4 regions of the Vreelandella sp. DA03-1M genome follow, and region 2 is predicted to be linked to each of the others. Evidence: predicted binding sites of a transcription regulator. Region 2 holds the regulator's gene; each other region holds the start of a gene.
The links. Region 2 encodes PhoB, which activates phosphate uptake and scavenging genes when phosphate is short. Its sites were predicted from a motif close to TGTCATANNNNTGTCANA; they were not measured.
Positions count from the first base shown of each region.

Region 1 (3,124 bases), 1.4 Mb from region 2:
CATGCCCTCGATATCGGCATAGGACTCAACGCCGGAATCGACATTGGCAATGATGATGGAGCGGTAGGTGGGCTTGCCATCTACAATCATGGCCGCAAAGGGCTCGATCTCGCTTTTGCTTTTTGCCATCACATAGGAGAGGGGCCCGAAGTAGGCGAGGTCGATGCGACCAAAGCGCATGGCTTCGATCATGGAGGAATAATCTGTAGTGACGATTAGCTCAATTTCTTTCCCAAGGGTACTTTCAAGATAGTCTTTCAGTGGCTGGTTGCGTTTGATCAGTTCGGAGGCATTTTCATCGGGGAGTAGTGCGACTTTTAACAGATCCGGATTTGGATCAGCGTCCGCCGCCATGGCTGGCATCACAATTCCAATCATAAGACAGATGGCGAAGAAAAAGCTGAATAGCGGTTTCATTGGGCAATCTCCAGTTTTATCGAAGGGGTGTTCGCGGATTGAGGGTTGGGTTTGGTGGTTTCATCGGCTTCGGGCAAAACCCCTGGCGCACCGTGGTAAATCTCATCCAGGTGGCATTGCTGTAACTGTGCCGGGGCTGCATCGAAAACGATTTGGGCATTCGCTAAACCAATAATGCGGTCAGCAAACCGCTGGGCATATTCCAGCTGGTGCAGTGAAATAATGGCGGTAATACCATCTTCACGGCATATGTCTCGCAGTAACGTTAGCACTCGCTCAGACGTGGCTGGGTCAAGGCTGGCCACTGGCTCGTCCGCCAAGATCATGGCGGGCTGCTGCGCCAAGGCACGAGCAATACCCACGCGCTGCTGCTGCCCTCCGGAAAGCTGATCGACCCTGGTAAGCGCCTTCTCAGCCAGGCCTACGCGATCCAGGCAGTGCAGGGCAAGCTCCTGTTCCTGCCTGGGTAGCGGAAACAAACTGCGCCAGGTGCTGTGGTAAGCAAGCCGACCCGTCAGCACATTCTGGAGCGCAGTGTGGCGTTCAATGAGCTGATGGTGCTGGAAAACCATGGCGGTTTTGCACCGATGGCGGCGTACCGTAGTAATGGTTTCGAGCGCACCTAGTTCGGCCGAGATCACTTTGCCGGTGCTGGGCCGCACCAAGTGGTTGAGGGAGCGCAGTAACGTAGATTTACCTGCACCGGAAAGACCGAGTAGAACCGTAAACTCGCCTTTGTGGAAATCAACGGTGGTGGGTCGAAGTGCGAGAACATTCCCAGGATATGTCACCCCCATTTTCTCGATGCGGAGCATTAAGTCAGAGGATTGAACAGGCGCCATTGGATCACCTTCTGCAATGTATAAGCTCACTTTATTGTGACTTACAATGCAACGTTAGCGCTCCTAGGTGACAAAGCTGTGTCATGCAGATGATAAGTTAATGACCATCAAAGGGGTGGGTAGCATGTAATGACAAAAGAAATTGGCGATTTATAAATTAAAAAAATTAAACTTTTCTTTGCGCGTGCCGATAATGCATCAACGTGACTCGTAATATGCGCTTTTACCTGAGCGCATGCGGTTACTGAGATTGCTTCCACCTGCCCAATGCAGCGCGCTGCGGGCTTTCACGAGATCCCCCCATGCTACTTCTAAATCGAAGCGTTAAACTGCGGCTTGCCGTGAGTTTAGGCGCGTGCATATTGATGTTGATCGCCGTTGGTACTATCGGGCTCTACAATCTCAGTAAGACTAACGATGCCCTCACCAGAACCTACGAAGAAAACGTGCTCACATTGGGCAATCTGAGTCAGGTTAACCAAGCACTGCTCGGTAACCGGGTAAAAATAACGGCTGAACAGCGCGACCGGAACCCGGCATCCGCCATAACGACACAGCAGGAAGTCGCTGAGAACGATGCTATTCTCGACGCCGCCTGGAGTGATTACTTTCCTGCCCGCGTGACCAATAATAATGAGCGTGCAGTAGCTGAAGGCTTTATAGCATCGCTAGCCAGTCTGCGTGCCGGAATTGATGAGATTAACGCCGCCATGATCGGCAACGATTATGATGGCGCAAGAGAGATTGCCACCACCACGCTGCGTGCCGAGTATCCTAAGGTGCTAACGGCGCTTCAGGATCTTATCGACCGTAACAGCGCTCAAGCCGCCGCGAATAACCAACAGTCTTCAAACGATTATATTTGGACGCGTAATATCGTTCTCGGCGTTATGGTGGCGGCGATCATCTTCAGCATTCTGCTCGCAATATGGTTGATTCGCGGGATCATGACCCCGCTGGGCAAGGCGCAAGCACTCGCCAACGCCATGGCTGAAGGCAGGCTCGATAACGACGTCGACGTTTCAGCCAAGGACGAGTTTGGCGTGATGCTCCGGGCGTTAAAGAGCATGGAAACCAAGTTCTCGCAGGTGGTCATGTCTGTTCGTAATAACGCTGAGTCCGTGAATGTCGCCGCCGATGAAATCGTGCTAGGCACTGATGACCTTAGCCGTCGTACTCAGGAGCAGGCCTCAAATATCGAAGAGACCGCGGCCTCGATGGACGAAATCACCTCGACCGTGCGTCAGAATGCAGACAACGCTTCCGAAGCAGACAAGCTCGTGCACGAAGTCAGCCAGCAAGCCAACGCCGGGGGCGAGATCGCAGGTCAAGCCGTCAAAGCGATGGAAGGTATCAATGCCTCAAGCCGCAAGATTGCCGGTATCGTCGGCTTGATCGATGAAATCGCCTTCCAGACGAATCTGCTGGCGCTGAACGCTTCAGTGGAAGCCGCCCGCGCGGGCGAGCAAGGGCGTGGCTTTGCGGTGGTGGCCAACGAAGTACGTAACCTGGCAGGGCGCAGTGCTGATGCCGCGAAAGACATCAAAAAACTCGTCGAGGACAGTATCGGCCAAGTCGACACCGGCTCAAACCTGGTCAACCAAGCAGGCAAGTCGCTCGAAGGTATCGTCCATGGCGTTAAGCGTGTTTCGGTGTTGATGGGTGAGATTGCCACCGCCAGCCGAGAGCAGTCTCAAGGCATCGACCAAGTCAACACCGCCGTCTCACAAATGGACAGTGTCACCCAACAGAACGCGAGCCTGGTGGAAGAGTCCAGCGCGGCAGGGCGTTCACTGCAAAGCCAAGCAGAGTCGTTGTTGAACGAGGTGTCGTTCTTTAGAGGAGCGACTGCCGGCCAAAACCAA
Region 1 covers NZ_CM146798.1:3,111,560-3,114,683, reverse strand. Annotated here, with positions in the region: gene phnD (phosphate/phosphite/phosphonate ABC transporter substrate-binding protein) at 1-417, opposite strand, end outside; gene phnC (phosphonate ABC transporter ATP-binding protein) at 414-1,259, opposite strand; gene ACXUPB_RS14615 (methyl-accepting chemotaxis protein) at 1,562-3,124, shown strand, end outside.
Region 1: the regulator PhoB is predicted to act here: its motif matches at 1,326-1,343, upstream of phnC (phosphonate ABC transporter ATP-binding protein).

Region 2 (3,124 bases):
TCCCAAGCGCTACGCATGGCTGCGTGAAGTCGCGCTGTGCTTAGATGAAACGCCTTGGGTGGTGGCGCGCTCCGTCGCTCCGCTTACTCAGTTAAAGGGCCAGCGTTTGGAAGGGTTAGGTGAGCGCTCGCTAGGCAGTTGGTGATTTCGTCAGCCAGGTTTACTTCGCGGGCCGCTTGAAGCCACTACCCAATCCCCCTTATTTGCTCGTATGAACGGTATCGAAAGTGACTGTACCTGGGGCCGACGTTCAGTGTTTTATCACGGCGGTAATCACGGTGGGTTGTCGTTGTTGGTGCAAGAGTATTTTTTGCGTGCGATGGCGGATGACCTTGATCTGCCATCGCGCTAGGCTAGCGCCTGCATCTTATTTTTCGTGAGGTAAGCATGGATCGTTCACTGTTGCGGCCGAAGGGATGGGCTCGCGTGGCAGATTTTATACAGCTGATGCGTTTGGATCGACCCATTGGCACTTGGCTGTTGATGTGGCCGACGCTTTGGGCGCTGTGGATTGCCGCTGAAGGGGTACCCGGCCGTGATGTGCTGCTGATTTTTGTGGCCGGTGTTTACGTCATGCGCGCGGCTGGCTGCGTGGTGAACGATTATGCAGATCGCCATTTCGATGGCCATGTGAAACGCACTAAGCATCGCCCGCTCGCCACCGGTCGAATCAGCGAAACCGAGGCTCAATTGCTGTTTATTGGTTTGGTGGCCGCAGCGTTTATTCTGGTGCTACTGACGAATTGGTTTACGGTGCTGCTCTCGCTGGGCGGGGTATTTCTGGCAGTTATTTACCCGTTCATGAAGCGTTATACCCATTTTCCCCAGGTGGTGCTGGGGGCGGCATTCTCATGGGCAATTCCAATGGCCTTTGGCGCCGTGCTGGGCCATGTGCCGTTGGAAGCGTGGCTGCTTTTCTGTGCAAACGTGCTATGGACGGTGGCGTACGACACGCAATACGCCATGGTCGATCGCGACGATGATTTAAAAATTGGCATTAAATCGACAGCCGTGCTGTTTGGCAACGCGGACCGCCTGATAATCGGCCTGCTTCAGGTAGCCACCCTGGGGTTGCTGGCCTGGGTAGGCTGGCGGGTCGGGTTAGGTGGGTTCTTTTGGCTAGGGCTCGCTGCAATGGCGGCGACTTTCCTGCATCAGCAGCACTTAATTCGTTATCAGGAGCGGGATCCCTGTTTCCAGGCGTTTCTGAATAATCACTGGTCGGGGCTGCTGATTTTTGCTGGTATTGCGCTAAGTTGGTGGCCTGCGGTGGGTCAGTAACTGTCATTGTCATGTAACTGTCATCAAGTCATGGTGTTATCGTCACTGACATGTCATTGAACTGTTTTTTTGGACTGTTTTCTTTGAACTGGCTTTTTTGCACACCGTGAGGCTCTGGTATGACCGCCAAAACCGTTCTGATTGTCGATGATGAATCGTCGATTCGCGAGATGATCGCGGTAGCGCTGGAAATGGCTGACTACCGTGTGCTCGAAGCAGATAACGCCCAGGATGCTCACGCCATGGTGGTTGACCACCAACCTGATTTATTGCTGCTTGACTGGATGATGCCTGGCACCAGCGGTATTGAGCTGGCTAGGCGTTTGAAGCGCGAAGAAGCCACCGCTGAGATCCCCATTATCATGCTCACCGCTAAAGGCGAAGAGGATAATAAGATCCAAGGGCTTGAAGCCGGTGCCGATGACTATATCACCAAGCCCTTTTCGCCCCGCGAATTGGTGGCACGGTTAAAAGCAGTGCTGCGCCGCGCGACACCGCGTGGCGTTGAAGATCCGATTGAGATTAATGGCCTGTTGCTTGATCCGGTTAGCCACCGGGTAAGCGCTCACGGCAAAGCGCTAGAAATGGGCCCGACCGAGTATCGTCTTCTGCAGTTTTTTATGACCCATCAAGAGCGCGCTTACACACGTAGCCAACTGCTTGACCAAGTATGGGGTGGTAATGTGTATGTCGAAGAGCGTACTGTCGATGTGCATATTCGACGCTTACGAAAAGCGCTGGGAGATGTGCATCAAAACCTGATTCAAACGGTTCGGGGTACCGGATACCGTTTCTCTGCACGGGTGTAAATGTGCGCCTATGGAGTCGTGAACTGTGGCGTCTAGCGTGGCTGGCCACACTGGGTACTTGCTTAGGCTGGTTATTGGGCTCAGCAGGGCTAGGGCTTGCGGCAGGGCTTGCTGTATGTCTGTTTTATCACTTGCGGCAGCTACGCGAACTTTATTTATGGCTAACCCTACATCCTCACGATGAGCCGCCTGCCGCTCACGGTATGTGGGGTGAATTGTTTGATCGTTTATACCGCTATCAGAAAAGCCAGCGTATAACGCAAAGTCGGCTGCGTGCTACTTTGGCCCGTATTCAAGAGTCGTCTGAAGCGATGCGTGACAGTGTGGTCATGCTCGACCGCCACGGTGATCTAGAGTGGTGGAACAGCGCTGCAACGAACATGCTAGGGCTACAAACTGCCCATGATCGTGGTCAGCACATTACCAACCTACTGCGCGAGCCAAGTTTCATCCGCTACTTCAATGCGCGGGAGTATGGCGAGCCGTTAACGCTGACATCGCCGATTGACGAGCGTCGAATCCTGCAGTATCAAATTACCCTGTACGGTGACGATGAACGGCTGGTAATGGCCCGGGATATCACGCGCTTGCACCGCCTGGAACAGATGCGGCGCGACTTTGTTGCCAACGTCTCTCACGAGCTTCGCACGCCGCTAACCGTCCTTTCCGGCTATCTGGAAACCTACAGCGATATTGCTGACCAGTTACCGCCGCGTTTGGGCAAAAGCATCAACCAGATGCAGGAACAGACGCAGCGAATGCAAAACCTGGTCAATGATCTATTGCTGCTCTCCCGGTTGGAAATCGACCAGGGGGGGAAAGATCACCAACCGTTGTCGCTAGGGCCTATGCTACAAAGCATTTGTGATGATGCGCTGGCGCTGTCGAATCAGCGTCATACCATTACTGTCGCGCTTGAAAGCGATGCACGCCTGCTGGGTAGTGAGCAGGAGATTCGTAGCGCCATCTCTAATCTCGCTTTCAATGCCGTTCGCTATACGCCAGCAGGTAGCCACATCACATTACGCTGGAAA
Region 2 covers NZ_CM146798.1:4,547,110-4,550,233, reverse strand. Annotated here, with positions in the region: partial or broken gene ACXUPB_RS21210 (chorismate--pyruvate lyase family protein) at 1-352, shown strand, start outside; gene ubiA (4-hydroxybenzoate octaprenyltransferase) at 388-1,281, shown strand; gene phoB (phosphate regulon transcriptional regulator PhoB) at 1,401-2,090, shown strand; gene phoR (phosphate regulon sensor histidine kinase PhoR) at 2,093-3,124, shown strand, end outside.

Region 3 (3,124 bases), 970 kb from region 2:
GGGGCGTTCAAGGCAGTAAATGCGAACTAGTAACTCTAAGCTGAACAGTATCGTTAATGCCCACTCGATGTAGAAGAAAATGGGCCCGTAGCGTTCGGCGTAAATCTCGATACTACCCAACAGGATGACCGCGACACTCAACAAAATAGCCCCGATCAAGGCAATATCAAAGGCTTTAGCGCCCGGTGTGTCGGATTCGAAAATAATATGAAACAGTTGAGCGCGTAGGCCTTCCGCACCGGGGGTTAAGTTTAAATTCATCGCATCATCCTGAAGTGGGCCTCAATACGGTCCTTAAAAACAGTCCTGAAATAGCATTAAGCCGTTAGCGTAGCTCGGTTTGGTACGCCAAGCGATGGGCCAGTGCCAACGCAGCGTTACCGTAAGCCGTGCTGGGCTGACCATGGGCATCTAAGCCGCCGGGTAACGCCTGAGCGTACACGCGGGCATCGGCATCCAGCGCGGGGTGGTCGGCGAGGCTGGCTAACGCCTGTTGGGCATCGCTTAGAAAGCTTGCCTGCTGGCTGTCGTGGTAGGCATCCAGCGCCAGCGTTGCGCGATGTAGCCACTCAGCCGGGGAGTGCGCCTCGGGAAGTGGCCAGTGCTGGTTACTAAGTGCATTGCCCCGAGATGCTTTGCTGCTATCTGAAGGGCGCAGCGGTACCTGTTCTGAAAGTGTCAGTGCCAATGTCCACAGTGCTTCCGGGTCGCCGTCCTTTAATTCCAGTTCTACCTCGCGGATGGGTGTGCGGTAGCCACCGCTGATAATTTCACCTTCATCCAGTACCAGCTCAATATGACTGCGCTGGTTGGTTGAACCTGGGGTTACTAAGCCATCGGTTAGCTGCCAGCTGCGCCGCGTGAAATCGGTGCTGAGTTGGGGGGCGAGGGCGTCTAGCACACCGCTTAGCTCCCCTTGAAAAGGGGGGAGCTTGGCGATGGATTCGAGGTCCAGCTCTGGCCCTGAAACCTGCCACTCCCACTCTTCTCGTTGCGAGAGCCCACCGCCGCCCTGGCCTGCGGTTTTCACCGTTTGTAGCACTTGGCCGTCTACCTGACGCAAGCGCAGCGCAATACGTGCTTTGGCCAGATCGCCCTGGGGGGTATCAAAGTAGGTGTTAGTCAGCGACTGTTTACGCGCAGGGTATGAGGCGAGATGCGGGTGTTGCGTAAGCGCCGCAGGCCCTGCAGGGGCAAGGGCCAGTTTAAGTTCCACTTCCATGGGGTTTAGGTTTTTCATGACGCTCGCCACCTCGTTATCGTGACATTTAAATGAATATTTGATTACATTTATGAACTTTTCATGACGGCGGCGGGCGCACTCTTTATACTGGCGCCGCCGCCATTTCCAGGCTTCCCGAAAACAGGCTAAAAGGCATTATGGTTACCTCCAATCCTTTTTCTTCGATGTTTGGCCGCTCGCCATTCCAGCCGTTATTGGCCCATATCGTCAAGGCCAATGAATGTGCCGATCAGCTGTTGCCGTTTTTTGAAGCAACGCTGGCTGATGACTGGGACAAAGCGGCTGAACTGCGCGAAAACGTCACCCGCTTAGAGCATGACGCCGATACGCTGAAAACAGAGCTGCGGTTGAACCTGCCCAACACCATGTTTCTTCCGGTGTCGCGCTCCGATCTGCTTGATTTGATCAGCGTGCAGGACAAGATCGCCAACAAGGTGCGTGACATTACCGGCATTATGTTAGGGCGTAAAATGCGCGTGCCGGATGAACTGGCCGATGCAATGCGCGATTACATCCGTACCAGTGTTGCTTGTGTTGCCCAAGCCCGCCAGGCACTGGAAGAACTCAAGGATCTGCTTGAGTCCGGCTTTGGAAAAAACGTCTCCGACGTCATGCAGAACATGATCCGTGAACTGCACACCCTTGAGCACCAAGCCGACGATCAACAAGTGACGATCCGTCGCCAACTGTTCTCGCTTGAGAGCCAGTTACCGCCTGTGGACGTGATCTTCCTCTACAAAATCATTGAATGGGTTGGCGAACTATCTGATCGCGCTGAGCGTGTGGGTAGCCGTCTGCAGATACTGACCGCCCGCTAAGGGGATCTTCATGCTGATTATTGCCCAGTACGGTGAAATCTTCATTATCCTGGCCTGTTTGTTTGGCTTCTTTATGGCCTGGGGCGTTGGTGCGAATGATGTCGCCAATGCGATGGGAACCTCGGTGGGGTCGAAAGCGATCACCATCAAACAAGCGATCTTGATCGCTGTTGTTTTTGAATTTCTCGGCGCCTGGTTAGCCGGTGGCGAGGTTACCAATACGATTCGTAAAGGTATTATCGACCCCCAACTACTGCAAGATGATCCGCAGCTGTTGGTATACGGCATGCTGGCGGCACTGCTGGCGGCGGGAACATGGCTGCTTGCCGCGTCTATGAAAGGTTGGCCGGTTTCCACGACGCACTCGATTGTCGGCGCGATTGTGGGCTTTGCTGTCGCAGGGTTAGGCCCCTCCACAGTGGATTGGGGCGCCGTAGGCACGATTGCTGCGAGCTGGGTGGTTTCTCCCTTACTGGCGGGCACCATTGGCTTTTTGCTGTTTAAATCGGTTCACCACCTGATTTTTGAAGATGCCAACCCGTTCACGGCTGCTAAACGCTACGTGCCGGGCTATGTGTTTCTGGTGGGCTTTATCGTTTCGATGGTCACGCTGACCAAAGGGTTGTCCCATGTGGGGCTGGACTTAACCTTTAATCAGAGCCTGCTGCTGTCAATCTTGCTGGGGTTGGTGATTATGGGCATCGGCTTGATTATGCAGCGGCGTATCAAGTTCGAGCACAACGCAAATGATCACTTCGGCTATGCCAACGTAGAGCGCGTGTTCGGCGTGTTGATGATCTTCACCGCCTGTGCCATGGCCTTTGCACATGGTTCAAACGATGTGGCGAATGCGGTTGGCCCGCTGGCAGCGGTGATCAGCGTAGTACAAACCGGCGGCGAAATTGGTGGTTCTGCGCTGGTGCCTTGGTGGGTGCTGGTACTCGGCGGCGGCGGTATCGTTGTGGGTCTGGTCACCTACGGCCATAAAGTCATCGCGACCGTGGGTACCGGTATTACCGAGCTTACCCCCAGCCGTGGTTTTGCTGCCACGCTGGCGGCGGCC
Region 3 covers NZ_CM146798.1:805,361-808,484, forward strand. Annotated here, with positions in the region: gene ACXUPB_RS03795 (ion transporter) at 1-261, opposite strand, end outside; gene ACXUPB_RS03800 (CYTH domain-containing protein) at 326-1,240, opposite strand; gene ACXUPB_RS03805 (TIGR00153 family protein) at 1,381-2,061, shown strand; gene ACXUPB_RS03810 (inorganic phosphate transporter) at 2,072-3,124, shown strand, end outside.
Region 3: the regulator PhoB is predicted to act here: its motif matches at 1,261-1,278, upstream of ACXUPB_RS03800 (CYTH domain-containing protein).

Region 4 (3,124 bases), 410 kb from region 2:
TCTGCAGCAGCGCACGGGCGATACCGACACGCTGACGCTGGCCGCCAGAAAGAGCATCGGCGCGCTTATCGATGGCGTGAGGAAGCCCTACCCGCTCAAGCAACCGAAAGGCTTCGACCACCGCTTCCTGGGGATAACGACGCAAAAAACTGCGCCAAAAACCGACATAACCGAGCTGGCCTGATAGCACGTTCTCCATCACGGTAAGTCTGTCTACCAGGGCATACTCCTGAAAAATCATCCCCATTGATCGTCGTGCATGGCGAAGCTTATGACCTGAGAGCTTGGTCAGCTCGGTGTCTTCCAGGCGAATGCTGCCCTGGGTGGGTTCAACTAACCGGTTTACACAGCGGATAAGAGTACTTTTACCCGCGCCGGACGGCCCAATCAGCGCCATCACCTGGCCTTTGGGCAGCGTGAGTTCAATATCTGTTAGCGCCCGATCCCCGGTGGGGTAGCGCTTGCCTACGCCGCTAAGTGTTAACATTTTTCCCACCTCGTCTATATAGCGAAACGGCCAGAAAGGTTAGCCTTCCTGGCCGAGCAGTACCGTCTACCTAAACGATCAGTCGCAGTCGTAAGTCACACCGTTAGCATCAGCGATAGTGCGAATCACGGCCCAGTTTTCCTGATAGGTAATCGGAATAAACTGCGCTTCACCGGAGTTGGCGAATTCGGATTCAAGGGCAGTGCCTTCCCAGTCGTAGCTGAAGAACGCATCCTGAATTTTTTCGGCAAGTTCCGGGTTCAGGTTATTCGCCAGCCCGTAAGCGGTGGTGGGGAAGGTATCGGAGGTGTAGATCACTTCGTAATCGCCCTCTGTCACAACATCACGTGCCAGCATGCGGCGTGCCACTGAGTTGGCGATGGCAGCGGCGTCGTAGTCTTCGTTCACCACACCTAAGATAGAGTTGTCGTGGGAGCCAGAAAAGGCAGTTTCAAAATCTTCGCCCGCTTCCATACCGTACTCGGAGCGCAGCAGTGCAGAGGGCGCGCGGAAACCGGAGTTAGAGGTCTCAGAGGTAAAGGCTAGCTGGCGTCCTTCCAGGTCTTCAACGGTCTCGATGCCGCTGCCAGGATAAGTGATGATCTCCATTTCGTAGCCAAAGCTACCGTCCTCGGCCGCCATCATGGCAAACGGACGGAAACCACCGCAGTTGACCGCGACCGGTACACCACCGGTGTTAAAACCGGCGACGTGCAAACGGCCAGCGCGCAGTGCTTCCTGCTGGGCGGCGTTGGACTGCACGGGGAAGAACTGAACTTCTTTACCCGTTGCTTCGCTTAGATGCTCCAGAAAGTCAGACCATACGTCAGCGTAAACCGCAGGATCTTCCACCGGCGTATAGGCAAACACAAGCGTATCGGGATCGGCCCACTGTGACTCATCGCTAGGCGCATCAGCGATCATATCGCCATCGTTATCGACATAGCGCGATGAAAGATCCGCTGACGCATTCACCGCGACCAACGCGAAAGCGCTGGCAACGGCGGCGCTGATCAATGTGCGGGGAAGCGCATGGGCAAGCGAGGAGATCTGCATGGGGCACCTAAAGCGTTGTTAAAAGATAGCCACAATCCTGACCACTTCAGATGACAACGGCGGGGCATTTATATGACCGCTTGGTGACGATTTTGCTAACGTAACATGACATTGGCGCATTACTGGCTAACGCAGCTACCGCGACGCTCAACAAACAGGCTGTTACCAGGAATTTTTTTGGCTTGATGCTTCAGTTCAGACAGCTCAGCGGCAATATCCAGCGCTCTGCAAGTAGCTGTATCGGTAACAGGTTTTACTGCAATCGACACGCTGACAAAGGGGAAAAACGTCACGCTATTTTGTCGGTTTTCAGTCTGAATCCCGCCTTTCAGCCGGTCCGCTTCTTCATAGAAACCGGGGGCCATCACTTCAAATGAGCGCAGGATTTGGCCGCACACGCTCTCCCAATGGCTGTGCGGTAGCAACATCATAAAATCATCACCGCCAATATGGCCGATAAAGCCACCAGCGCTTTCTACCTGGGCCTGCAGCAGCCGGGATAGCGAAATAATCACCTGATCGCCCCGGGCATAGCCGTAAGCATCGTTAAACGCTTTAAAATTATCCAAATCGACATAAGCGGCGGCAAAGCCCTGCCCGGCGGCTAAATAAGCGACCAGCGTTTCGTTAATCAGGATATTGCCCGGCAAGCCGGTCAACGGATTGGCATGGCGCGCGTGGCGCACCTGAATCGCGGTGATTTCACGCAAAAGGTCAACGATATTACCCATGCCTACGTAATCACCTTCATCATTGGTGATCACAAAGTCTTCCTGCTCAATATCGTGGCTATCGGTCAGTTGCTGGCTCAACACCTCAAGCGGGGTATCTGCTTCAGCCACCAGCATGCGTACATCGGCCACGTCCAATACGCAGCGTTTGGCATACAGCGCATGGCTATAAGGGTTGGTGAACAGGGTTAAAAAAGCATTGCGACGTACCACTGCCACGGGCTTACCGTTCTCCAATACGGCCACACAGCGCAAGCTGGGTTGGCGGCGAAACCGCTCGGAGATGAGTGGCACTGCGCAGTCAGTGGTGATGGCCTCAATCGTGCGCAAAATCGAGCGCGCAGTGCGGCCAGCAGGGCTTTTTAACTGGGTTGTCGCGGGCAGCACCATGTTGAGCTGTAAAGGCGGCTGCGGGCTTGGCCGAGCAAAATAGAAGCCTTGCAGTAGCGCGAGCCCACGGTCGAGTTCCCACAAGCAGAGATGCTCCGCCGCGGTCTCCACGCCTTCGGCTATTAGCTGGCAATCCAAGCTGCGCGCCACATCAAGAATCGAGCGAAGAAATTCGCGCTTCGCAGGCTCCTGATCAATCCCTGAGATAAAGTGCCGATCAAGCTTGACGAAATCGGGCCGCAGCTCTGACCAGTGGCGCAGGCTTGAGTGCCCTGCCCCCAAGTCATCCAGCGCCACCTGAAAGCCCATATCACGGTAGTGATCCACCGCTTGGCGCATGAGCTCATAGTCATGAATCGGCACATGCTCGGTGAGCTCAATCACTACTCGCTCTGGGGGCAGGCCGCTCTCACGAATGAAGCCCAACGTTAAGCCTTCGCGAAAATCACGCTCAACGATG
Region 4 covers NZ_CM146798.1:252,517-255,640, reverse strand. Annotated here, with positions in the region: gene phnC (phosphonate ABC transporter ATP-binding protein) at 1-487, opposite strand, end outside; gene phnD (phosphate/phosphite/phosphonate ABC transporter substrate-binding protein) at 566-1,543, opposite strand; gene ACXUPB_RS01195 (bifunctional diguanylate cyclase/phosphodiesterase) at 1,663-3,124, opposite strand, start outside.
Region 4: the regulator PhoB is predicted to act here: its motif matches at 1,615-1,632, upstream of phnD (phosphate/phosphite/phosphonate ABC transporter substrate-binding protein).